3 regions of the Streptomyces sp. V4I23 genome follow, and region 3 is predicted to be linked to each of the others. Evidence: riboswitches for the same ligand, from Rfam matches in the RefSeq annotation. Region 3 holds a riboswitch; each other region holds the start of a gene.
The links. A riboswitch is a leader RNA that binds a small molecule or an ion and turns the genes downstream of it on or off. The one in region 3 is predicted to bind cobalamin.

Region 1 (3,237 bases), 3.5 Mb from region 3:
CGAGGAAGGTGACCGCGGTGCGGACGGTGGCGTCCAGCCGCTCCCAGTCGATGTCCCCACCGTCGGCTCCCTGCTCGACGAAGGCCCCCAGGTTCACCGAGCCGAGGTTGCAGACGGCCGTCTCGCCGTCGTCGGTGACCTCCAGGATCTCGGTGCACAGGTTGGACGAGTGGACCGTGTGGCCGGGCTCGGCGGTCTGGTTGGCGGTGCGGTTGGAGGCGTCCTTGAAGGTCATCCAGCCGTTGCCGGTCTGCGCGAGCGTGCGCATCATGCGGCCGTACAGGTCGCGCGCCGGGATGGTCTTGCGGGCCAGGCCCTTGGCCTCGGCGGCGCGGTACGCGGCGTCGAACTCCTCGCCCCACAGGTCGACGAGCTCGGGCACGTCGGCCGGCGAGAACAGCGACCAGTCGGAGCCCGCCTCGACGCGCCGCATGAACTCGTCGGGGATCCAGTGCGCGAGGTTGAGGTTGTGCGTACGCCGGGCGTCCTCGCCGGTGTTGTCGCGCAGCTCCAGGAACTCCTCGACGTCGGCGTGCCAGGTCTCCAGGTAGATCGCGGCGGCGCCCTTGCGCCGGCCGCCCTGGTTCACGGCGGCGACCGAGGCGTCGAGCGTCTTCAGGAACGGGACGATGCCGTTGGAGTGCCCGTTGGTGCCGCGGATCAGCGAACCGCGGGCGCGGACGCGCGAGTACGAGAGCCCGATGCCGCCCGCGTGCTTGGACAGGCGCGCGACCTGGTGGTAGCGGTCGTAGATCGAGTCGAGCTCGTCGAGCGGCGAGTCCAGCAGGTAGCAGGACGACATCTGCGGGTGGCGGGTGCCGGAGTTGAAGAGCGTGGGGGAGGAGGGGAGGTAGTCGAGCCGGCTCATCAGGCCGTACAGGTCGGCGACCTCGTCCACCGAGCGGACGCTGTCGTCCTCGGCGAGGCCGCAGGCGACGCGCAGCATGAAGTGCTGCGGCGCCTCGACGACCTGACGGCTGATGGGGTGACGCAGCAGGTAGCGGCTGTAGAGCGTGCGCAGGCCGAAGTAGCCGAAGCGGTCGTCGGCGGCCGGGTCGACGAGCGCGTCGAGCCGGGCCGCGTGCAGCGCCACGAACGCGGCGGTGCGGTCCGCGATCAGGCCCTCGCGGTGCCCGACCGCGACGGAGGCCGAGAACGACACCGCCCCCTGGCCTGCGGCCTCGTCCGCGATCGTGCGGGTCAGCAGCCGGGCGGCGAGACGGGAGTAGGCCGGGTCCTCGGAGATCAGACCGGCGGCGGCATCGGTGGCGAGGGAGCGCAGTTCGGCCTCGTCCGATCCGGCGTGCCGCCCGCGCAGCGCGGCGGCGGCGACCCTGCCGGGGTCGGTGTCGGGCAGATCGGCCGTCAGATCCGTGAGGGTCCGCAGCAGGCCGGCCCCGGGACCGGCCGTGGTCTGCTCCGCGGTGCCTGAAGCCGGATCGGCTGGCGCGATGGTCATGTGATGCTCTCCCTCGCTCGGCTCTGGGCCGGCGGGGGAGGCGGGGACCATGCCGGCGCGGGCCCGCGGACGGGCAGCACGAGGCACGGCGTCCACCGGCCCTACCGCGAGGCCCGGACGTCTCGGCACCCGGTTCGGTCGAGCCGGATGCACCGTCGGCAGGTCCTCGGACTTGTCGGGTACGCACAGCGCACCGGATCACACCGTTGCGGGACAGTTCCGGATTCGCACCGGATTCCCCTGCGGCGACAGCCAGATGAGCATACATGTGGGGGCGGGGTGCTGCGCATGCCCCCACATGTTGTGTCTCGCGGGCTCAGAGCTCCAGGGCGTACGTCAGCAGGGGAACGTTCTCGACCGGCGCCCAGTCCCGCTCGGGGGTGCGTACGAAGCCCAGGCGGGCGTATATCCGGTGCGCCGCGTGCATCATCGGCTGCGTCGACAGCACCACGCGCACGCACCCGGGCACCGCCCGGGCCCGGTCGACACAGGTCCGCACCAGCGCCTCGCCCACCGCCCGTCCCCGGGCCTCCTCGGCCACGGCCAGCGTCCGGAACTCGGCCTCGCCGGGACCCGCGAGGTCGGCGTACGGGCCGCCGGCGGGAACGAAGGCCACCCCGCCGAGCACGGTTCCCCGCCCGTCCACGGCGACGTACACCTCCGTGTGCGCGGCGCGTCCCGCGACGTCCCGCAGCACCTCCAGATACGGGTCCTCCTCGCCGAAGTCGAGCATTCCGCCGCGCAGATACGCCTGTGCGGTCAGCTCCCCCAGCGCCCCGTACTCCCCGGATTCGATCCGCCTGATGGTGATGTCCATGCCCGGCAGTGTGCATCAGAGCACGACGAAGGGCCGCCGCATTTCCCTGGGGGAGATACGACGGCCCTTGCGTACGCGATCCGTCAGTGGCCGCCGGGGGCGCCCGCCGTGGCCGGCGGCAGTTCCACCTTGACGCCCGGGTCCCCCGCGTCCGCCGTGTAGTCGGACGGGCTGGTCTCGTCGACGCCGTCGGGGGCCTTGGCCGCCTTCAGGACGAAGGTGAGCACCACGGTGACGACGAGGTTCAGCACGAACGCGGTGAGGCCGATGTAGCCGATCTCGCCGATGCCGGGGATCTCGGCCGACGAGCCGCCGAAGTGCTTCTGTGTCGGGCTCGCCACGCCGTAGGCGGCCACCGTGCCGTAGATCATGCCGACCGCCCAGCCGGCGATGAGCGCCCAGCGGTGGAACCAGCGGGTGAACAGGCCGCCCACCAGGGCCGGGAACGTCTGCAGGATCCAGATGCCGCCCAGCAGCTGGAAGTTGATCGCCACGGTCTTGTCCATGGTGAGGACGAAGACCAGGGCGCCGACCTTCACCAGCAGCGAGACCAGCTTGGAGACCTTGGTCTCCTGCGCCGGGGTCGCGTCGGGCTTGAGGAAGTCCTTGTAGATGTTCCGGGTGAACAGGTTGGCCGCGGCGATGGACATGATGGCCGCCGGGACCAGCGCGCCGATGCCGATCGCGGCGAAGGCGACGCCCGCGAACCAGTCCGGGAACATGTTCTCGAACAGCTGCGGGATGGCCAGCTGACCGTTGGTGACCTTCACGCCCGCCGCGATGGCCATGAAGCCGAGCAGGGCCAGCAGGCCCAGCATCAGCGAGTACAGCGGCAGGATCGTGGTGTTGCGGCGGATCACCTCACGGCTGCGCGAGGACAGCGTCGCCGTGATGGAGTGCGGGTACATGAAGAGCGCGAGCGCCGAGCCCAGGGCCAGGGTGGCGTAGCCCCATTGGCCCA
Region 2 (3,237 bases), 560 kb from region 3:
TCCAGGATCGCTTCACGTACCGCGTGGCGGTGCGTCGCGATCGTCTCGTTCCACAGCTTCGGCACCCCTGCATTGTACGGGTCGACGCGGTCGTGACATGTTGACGTGAGAGAGACAGAGTGTCTCGTAAACTGATGGTGCTCGAAGATTCGACACCCGTGGAGGACATCTCATGGCCGACCCGTCCCCGTCCCCCCGCAGCGACCCACCCAAGGCGCCACGCTGGGCGAAGGTGTCCGCCGTCGTCGTCGGCGTCCTGATCCTGCTGGCCGTGATCGTGAAGCTCACCGGCCTCGGCGGCGACCACGGCCCCGGCCGGCACATGGGCATCGGAGAAACACCGTCGACCGGCGTCAGCGTGATCCAGACGTCCGGCGGCCACCCGGCCGCGTACGCACCGGAGGCCCACCGCTGATGGCCATGCCGCCGCGCCTCCGCAAGGCGGTCCTCACCGCCCACGTCACCACCTCGGTCGGCTGGCTCGGTGCCGTCTTCGCCTACCTCGCTCTCGACGTCACGGCGGTGACCGGCCAGGACGCGTCGGCGGTGCGTGGTGCCTATGCCGCGATGGAAGTGACGGTGCTGTACGCCATCGTCCCCCTCGCCCTCGCGTCGGTCGTCATCGGCATCGTCAACGCCCTGGGCACCCCATGGGGCTTGCTCCGGCACTTCTGGGTGCTGGTCAAACTCCTCCTCACCGTCTTCGCCGCCACCGTCCTGCTGATCGAGACACGGACCGTGAGCCACCTGGCAGAGACAGCGGCACGCACCGCCGACCCCCGCGAGCTGCCGGGCACGTTGCCCCATTCCGTCGGCGGGCTGGTGGTCCTGCTCCTCATCGTGATCCTCTCGGTGTTCAAGCCGAAGGGCCTGACCCGGTACGGGTGGCGCAAGCAGGAGGAGCAGCGGCGCAAAGAGCGCACCCGGAACACTGCGGCTCCGTGAGGTAGCCCTGGGCGCGTCCGCGGCGAAATCCTCAGGGCCCGGTGGTCGCTGCGACCGGAGTCAACGGCCTTCCGCAGTGCAGGTTCCAGCGCCCGGCCCGGCCGGTGATCTCGGTCAGCGACAGCGGCCGTACGTCGAGCCGCCAGAACACCTGCGGCGGAAGGCCCAGTGCGTGGACGAGGGCCGCGCGGATCACCGCCGGTTCCGCCACGGCCAACACCCTTTCCGTGCCGTCGGCACGGTCGTTCAGCCAGGCGCCGACGCGACCGACGAGCCTGGTCAACGACTCACCCCCGTGAGGCGCCGCATCAGGGTCCGAGAGCCAGGTGGCCACTGCCTGCGGCTCCGACTCGGTCACTTCTTCCAGCGACCTCCCGTGCCAGCGCCCCACGTCCAGATCGTCCAACTCCGTCAGGGACCGGGCGTCCATACCGAGCACGGTGGCGGTCTGACGACAGCGGAGCGAGGGGGAGGACGTCTGCATGGTCGACGGGGGAAGCCCGGCCGCAGCCGCGCGCGCCTGCTGCTGCCCGACCTGGTCCAGGGGACTGTCCCCACCGAAACGCGCTTGGCGCAAACCCTCATTGACGGCGGGTGCCACCAGCATCACGCGTACCGGCATCTCTCCCCTTCCTCTTTCGTGTCGCATAGAGACTAAAGGCACACGAGTACGGGCCCGCGCGCCGTAGCGCCGCAGGTCGCGACGCGGTACTTTCACGTGGACATGACGACGGTGTGACGGAAGTCCGGTGAGAACCCGGCACGGTCGCGCCACTGTGAAGCCTGTCCTCACATACGAGATCGGGACAGGCGAGTCAGACCCGCCACCGTCGTCCAAGGCACCAACGATCGGGACGCGTGTTCCCCAGGAGGTTCTGCCATGGCACTCTCCGCTGCCCCCGCGCCGGCCACCCCCGCCGCACCGGCCATCACCACCATCTCGCTGAAGGCGATCGCCCCTTGGGCGCTGTTCGTCGGCGTCCTCATGCTCGTCGTCCTGTACTTCGTCGGCGCGGAACAGGGCGCCGTCGCACTCCTCTCCGGCGAGAACGTGCACGAGTGGGTCCACGACGGCCGTCATCTGCTCGGCTTCCCCTGCCACTGACAACCGCTGAAGTCAGAGGTAGCCACTCATGAACTCCGTACCCGTCAGAGCCCTGCTCGTACGCGGCATGCTGGCCGGTCTCCTCGCCGGTGTGCTCGCCTTCGCCGTCGCCTATCTGCTCGGCGAGTCTCCTGTGGACGCGGCCATCGCCTTCGAGGAACAGGGCAGCCACGGCCATGGCGAGGAGGAACTGGTCAGCCGTGCCGTGCAGTCCACGGCCGGACTCGCCACCGGCATCCTGCTGGCCGGCGTCGCCCTGGGCGGTATCGCCGCCCTGGCGTTCTGCGTCGCGCTCGGCCGCATCGGCCGCATCGGCCCGCGTGCAACCGCGGGCTTGATCTCGCTGGGCGCGGCGCTGACCGTCTGCGTCGTGCCCTTCCTGAAGTACCCGGCCAATCCGCCGGCTGTCGGTGATCCCGGCACGATCGGCCGGCGCACGGCCCTGTACTTCCTGTTGATCGCGCTCAGCGTGCTGCTCGCCGTCGCCGCGGTCATTTTCGGCAAGCGGCTTGCGCCCCGGCTGGGCAACTGGAACGCGACCGTCGCTGCCGTGGCCGGATTCGTCGTCGCCATGGGTCTCGCCTACGCCTTCCTGCCGTCGTTCAACGAGGCGCCGGAGGGCTTCCCGGCCGCTGTCCTCTGGCAGTTCCGCCTCGGCTCCCTCGCCACCCAGCTCTCCCTCTGGGCCGGGTTCGGACTGATCTTCGGCCACCTCGTGGAGCGGCTGCTCGTTCCGCGGCGCGCCGGTGAGGCAAAGGCCGGGGCCGAGTCTCACAGAGCCGCAGCGGCGCACTGAGTCGATACGGCCAAGGAAGCCGACCGCTCCTGCAGGTACGTTGACGGTGCGGGGCGGAGTGCCGGAACCGGCCCCCCGCCCCGCACCGTTCCGCCATGCCGGTGTCGCCGGCGAGAGACAGGAAACAGGGCATGAAGAAGACTCTGCTGGCCGAGTTCACCGTGCGCCCCGGAAACGAGGAACACGTCGCCGCGCTGGTCAAGGACTACGCCGTTCGCGTCCGTGAGGAGCCCGGGAACCTGGCGTTCGAGGTGTACACCAAGGAAGCCGATCCCCTGGCGTACTGGATCTTCGAGGTGTACGAGGACGAGGCCGCTTTCCGGGCCCATCTGGCAGCGCCCTACGGCAAGCCGTTCAATACGGAGCTCCAGCCGTTGATCAACGAGAAGGA
Region 3 (3,237 bases):
CTTCGACTCCACGTCGTCCTCGATGCGTTCGCCCAGCGCCTGGTAACCACCGCAGATGGCGAGCACCGGCCCGCCCTCCGCGGCCCGGCGGACCAGGGCCTGCGCCAGCCCGCGTTCCCGCAGCCACGCCAGCGCCTTCACCGTGCCGCGCGTGCCGGGGACGACCACCAGGTCGGCGTCGGCCAGTTCCTCGGGCCGGTCCACGAACCGGACGACGACGCCCGGTTCGGCGGCCAGCGCGTCGACGTCGGTGAAGTTCGACATCAGCGGCACCGCGCACACCGCGACCCGCAGCACGTCCTCGCCGACCGGCGGGGCGACGACCGACTCGCGGACCGCGCCGCGCAGGGACACCCTCAGGCCGTCCTCCTCGTCGATGCCGAGCCCGTGCGCGTACGGCAGGACGCCGAACGTCCGCCGCCCGGTGAGTCCGTGCAGCATGTCGAGTCCGGGCTCCAGCAGTGTCACGTCCCCGCGGAACTTGTTGACCAGATAGCCGGCGACGAGTGCCTGGTCCTCGGGGGCGAGCAGTGCCGTCGTCCCGAAGAACTGTGCGAACACCCCGCCGCGGTCGATGTCCCCGACCACGAGGACGGGCAGCCGCGCGGCCCGCGCGATGCCCATGTTCACGATGTCCGTGCGCCGCAGGTTGATCTCGGCCGGACTGCCCGCCCCCTCGCAGATCACGGCGTCATACGTGCCCCGCAGCTCCTCCAGGCACGCCATGACCGGTTCGAACAGCTCGCGCTGCCGGTTCCCGTGGTAGCCCTTCGCACTCATCTCGCCGATGGGCTTTCCCATCAGGACGACCTGGCTGGAGCGGTCGCCGCCGGGCTTGAGCAGCACCGGGTTCATCAGCGCGGTCGGCTCCACACGGGCCGCCTGCGCCTGCATCGCCTGGGCCCGCCCGATCTCCGCGCCCTCGCGCGTCACGAACGAGTTCAGTGACATGTTCTGGCCCTTGAAGGGCGCGACCTTCACACCCCGCCGCACCAGCCACCGGCAGATCCCGGCGGTCACGACGCTCTTGCCCGCGTCCGACGTGGTCCCCGCGACCAGCAGTCCGCCGCCGCTCATGTACGTCTCCCCCTCATGGCCCCCCAGGCCAGTCGCGCGCCCGCGCATGTCGCGAGCGTCAGCACGCCGATCCGCCGCGACAGCCGCACGGCCCTCCCGATGTCCCCGAACTCCACGGCCCGCCCGGTTCCGTTGAGCACCGGCCGGTGCTCGACGCGGCCCCCGTACGACAGGGTCCCACCCAGCCGGACGCCGAGCGCCCCCGCGAACGACGCCTCCACCGGGCCCGCATTGGGGCTCGGGTGCTTCGCCGCGTCGGCCCGCCAGGCGCGTACCGCCCCCCGCGGGTCGGGACCCGCGATCGCGGCGAGTGCCGCGGTGAGCCGTGCGCCGGGCCAGCCCGCCACGTCGTCGAGGCGTGCCGAGGCCCAGCCGTAGCGCCGGTGGCGCGGCGACTTGTGGCCGACCATGGCGTCCAGCGTGTTCACGGCACGGAAGCCGAGGAGCCCGGGAACGCCCGCGACAGCGCCCCACACCAGGGCGCCGACGACGGCGTCCGAGGTGTTCTCGGCGACCGACTCGACGACGGCGCGGGCGATCTGCTGCTCGTCGAGGGACTGCGGGTCACGCCCGCACAGATGGGGGAGCCGCGCGCGGGCCGCCTCGACGTCCCCCGTGGCCAGCGCCTCGCCGACGAGGCGCGCCTCCCGGCCGAGCGTGGTGCCCCCGATCACGGCCCAGGTGGCGGCGGCGGTCAGAGCGACGGACGCGGCGGGGGAGCGGCGCACAGCACGGGACGCCAGCGCGCCCACGGCGACGGCGCCGCCGGCGCAGAGGGCCGTGTGCAGGGCGCCCCGGCCCCGGTGGTCACGCCACAGCAGTCGCTCGACGGCGCCCGCGGCCCGCCCGAAGGCGGCGACGGGGTGCCCGCGGCGTGGGTCGCCGACGAGCTGGTCGACGACGAGGCCCGCGGTGGCGCCGTACACGAATACGCGATCGGCACGCACGGGGTCAGTGATCCCGCAGGCGGGGTCCGACGGAGAGGGCTGAACGGCAGCCGGGCATGGCAGAAGTCCTCACTCAGGGTCCGCGCCCTGGTTCGACGTGACCGGCGGCGAGAGTTCCTGGCTCCCCAGGGTGTGATCTTCCCGGGTGACAGTGGCGGGACCGCGCCGGATTCGCACCGGACTTCCTCTTCTGCCGCCGTAGATGGCCCCGGCAGTCCACCACGCCCGCGAACGCCCGTCAACTCACCCTTGACCTGCGGAAGGACAGTGTGCGAAGCCCCACACCCCGGACGCGCCGGAGCCGGGCCGGAGGCACGCGGGGTGCCTCCGGCCCGGCTCCGGGCGGGTCTGCGTCGTCAGCGGACGAAAGGACTCTAAGGGGAGTCAGGTGACGATCAGATAGATGCCGTACGCCACGGCCGCGGCGCACAGGGCGAAGCAGGCGTAGGCGCCGGTGCGGACCATGGTGGCCGATCCGCCGTCGGCGGCCGCCGCCTCGTGCTTGGTCAGGCCCACGATGCCCAGGGTGAACAGGCCCACCAGGGCGACGGTGGCGACGAGGCTCACGCCGAACACGGAGCCGAGAGCTGCCCAGTCGATCTTCATGCTGATGATTCCTTACACCGTGGCCGGACGGGCCGGCTCGGGCTCGGCCGGGGCCGGGATGGTGGTCTTGAGCTCGCCCGCGGGCGGCGGGGTGACGGCCGCGATGGCGGTGGTGACGACGCCGGCGGGCTCCTGGTCCTCGGTGTCGTTGACGTTGGTGTGGTCGACGACCTGGCGGCGGGAGACGAACCAGATCGCGGCGCAGGACGCGACCAGGAAGACGGCGACGGCCGCGACGCCCCAGTCACCCTGCTGGGTGACGAACTCCGAACCCGCGGCGACCAGACCGGCGGCCGGCAGGGTCAGACCCCAGGCGACGAACATCCGGGTCGCGGTGGACCAGCGCACGACACCGCCCTTGCGGCCGAGACCCGCGCCCATCACCGCGCCGGAGCACGAGTGGGTGGTCGACAGGGAGAAGCCGAGGTTGGAGGAGGCGAGGATGACGCTCGCCGCGCCGGTCTGGGCGGCGAAGCCCTGCTGCGGCTGGAGGTCGGTCAGGCCCTTGCCCATGGTGCGGATGATGCGCCAGCCGCCGAGGTAGGTGCCGAGGGCGATGGCGACACCGGCGGAGACGATGACCCACAGGGGAGGGTTGGAGCCGGGG

Region 1: it holds a riboswitch for cobalamin, as region 3 does, so the genes downstream of both, QFZ82_RS14000 (ribonucleoside-diphosphate reductase subunit alpha) here and QFZ82_RS30085 (cobalamin biosynthesis protein) in region 3, are expected to answer to the same signal.
Region 2: it holds a riboswitch for cobalamin, as region 3 does, so the genes downstream of both, QFZ82_RS32710 (CbtB-domain containing protein) here and QFZ82_RS30085 (cobalamin biosynthesis protein) in region 3, are expected to answer to the same signal.

The regions. Positions count from the first base shown of each region.
Region 1 covers NZ_JAUSZW010000004.1:2,644,060-2,647,296, reverse strand. Annotated here, with positions in the region: gene QFZ82_RS14000 (ribonucleoside-diphosphate reductase subunit alpha) at 1-1,459, opposite strand, end outside; cobalamin riboswitch at 1,599-1,731, opposite strand; gene QFZ82_RS13995 (GNAT family N-acetyltransferase) at 1,776-2,276, opposite strand; gene mctP (monocarboxylate uptake permease MctP) at 2,360-3,237, opposite strand, start outside.
Region 2 covers NZ_JAUSZW010000004.1:6,684,589-6,687,825, reverse strand. Annotated here, with positions in the region: gene QFZ82_RS32730 (TetR/AcrR family transcriptional regulator) at 1-65, opposite strand, end outside; gene QFZ82_RS32725 (hypothetical protein) at 173-415, shown strand; gene QFZ82_RS32720 (hypothetical protein) at 415-945, shown strand; gene QFZ82_RS32715 (histidine phosphatase family protein) at 977-1,567, opposite strand; cobalamin riboswitch at 1,635-1,789, shown strand; gene QFZ82_RS32710 (CbtB-domain containing protein) at 1,826-2,050, shown strand; gene QFZ82_RS32705 (CbtA family protein) at 2,079-2,846, shown strand; gene QFZ82_RS32700 (putative quinol monooxygenase) at 2,978-3,237, shown strand, end outside.
Region 3 covers NZ_JAUSZW010000004.1:6,122,042-6,125,278, forward strand. Annotated here, with positions in the region: gene QFZ82_RS30080 (cobyric acid synthase) at 1-1,077, opposite strand, end outside; gene QFZ82_RS30085 (cobalamin biosynthesis protein) at 1,074-2,024, opposite strand; cobalamin riboswitch at 2,116-2,252, opposite strand; gene QFZ82_RS30090 (hypothetical protein) at 2,409-2,630, opposite strand; gene QFZ82_RS30095 (inorganic phosphate transporter) at 2,643-3,237, opposite strand, start outside.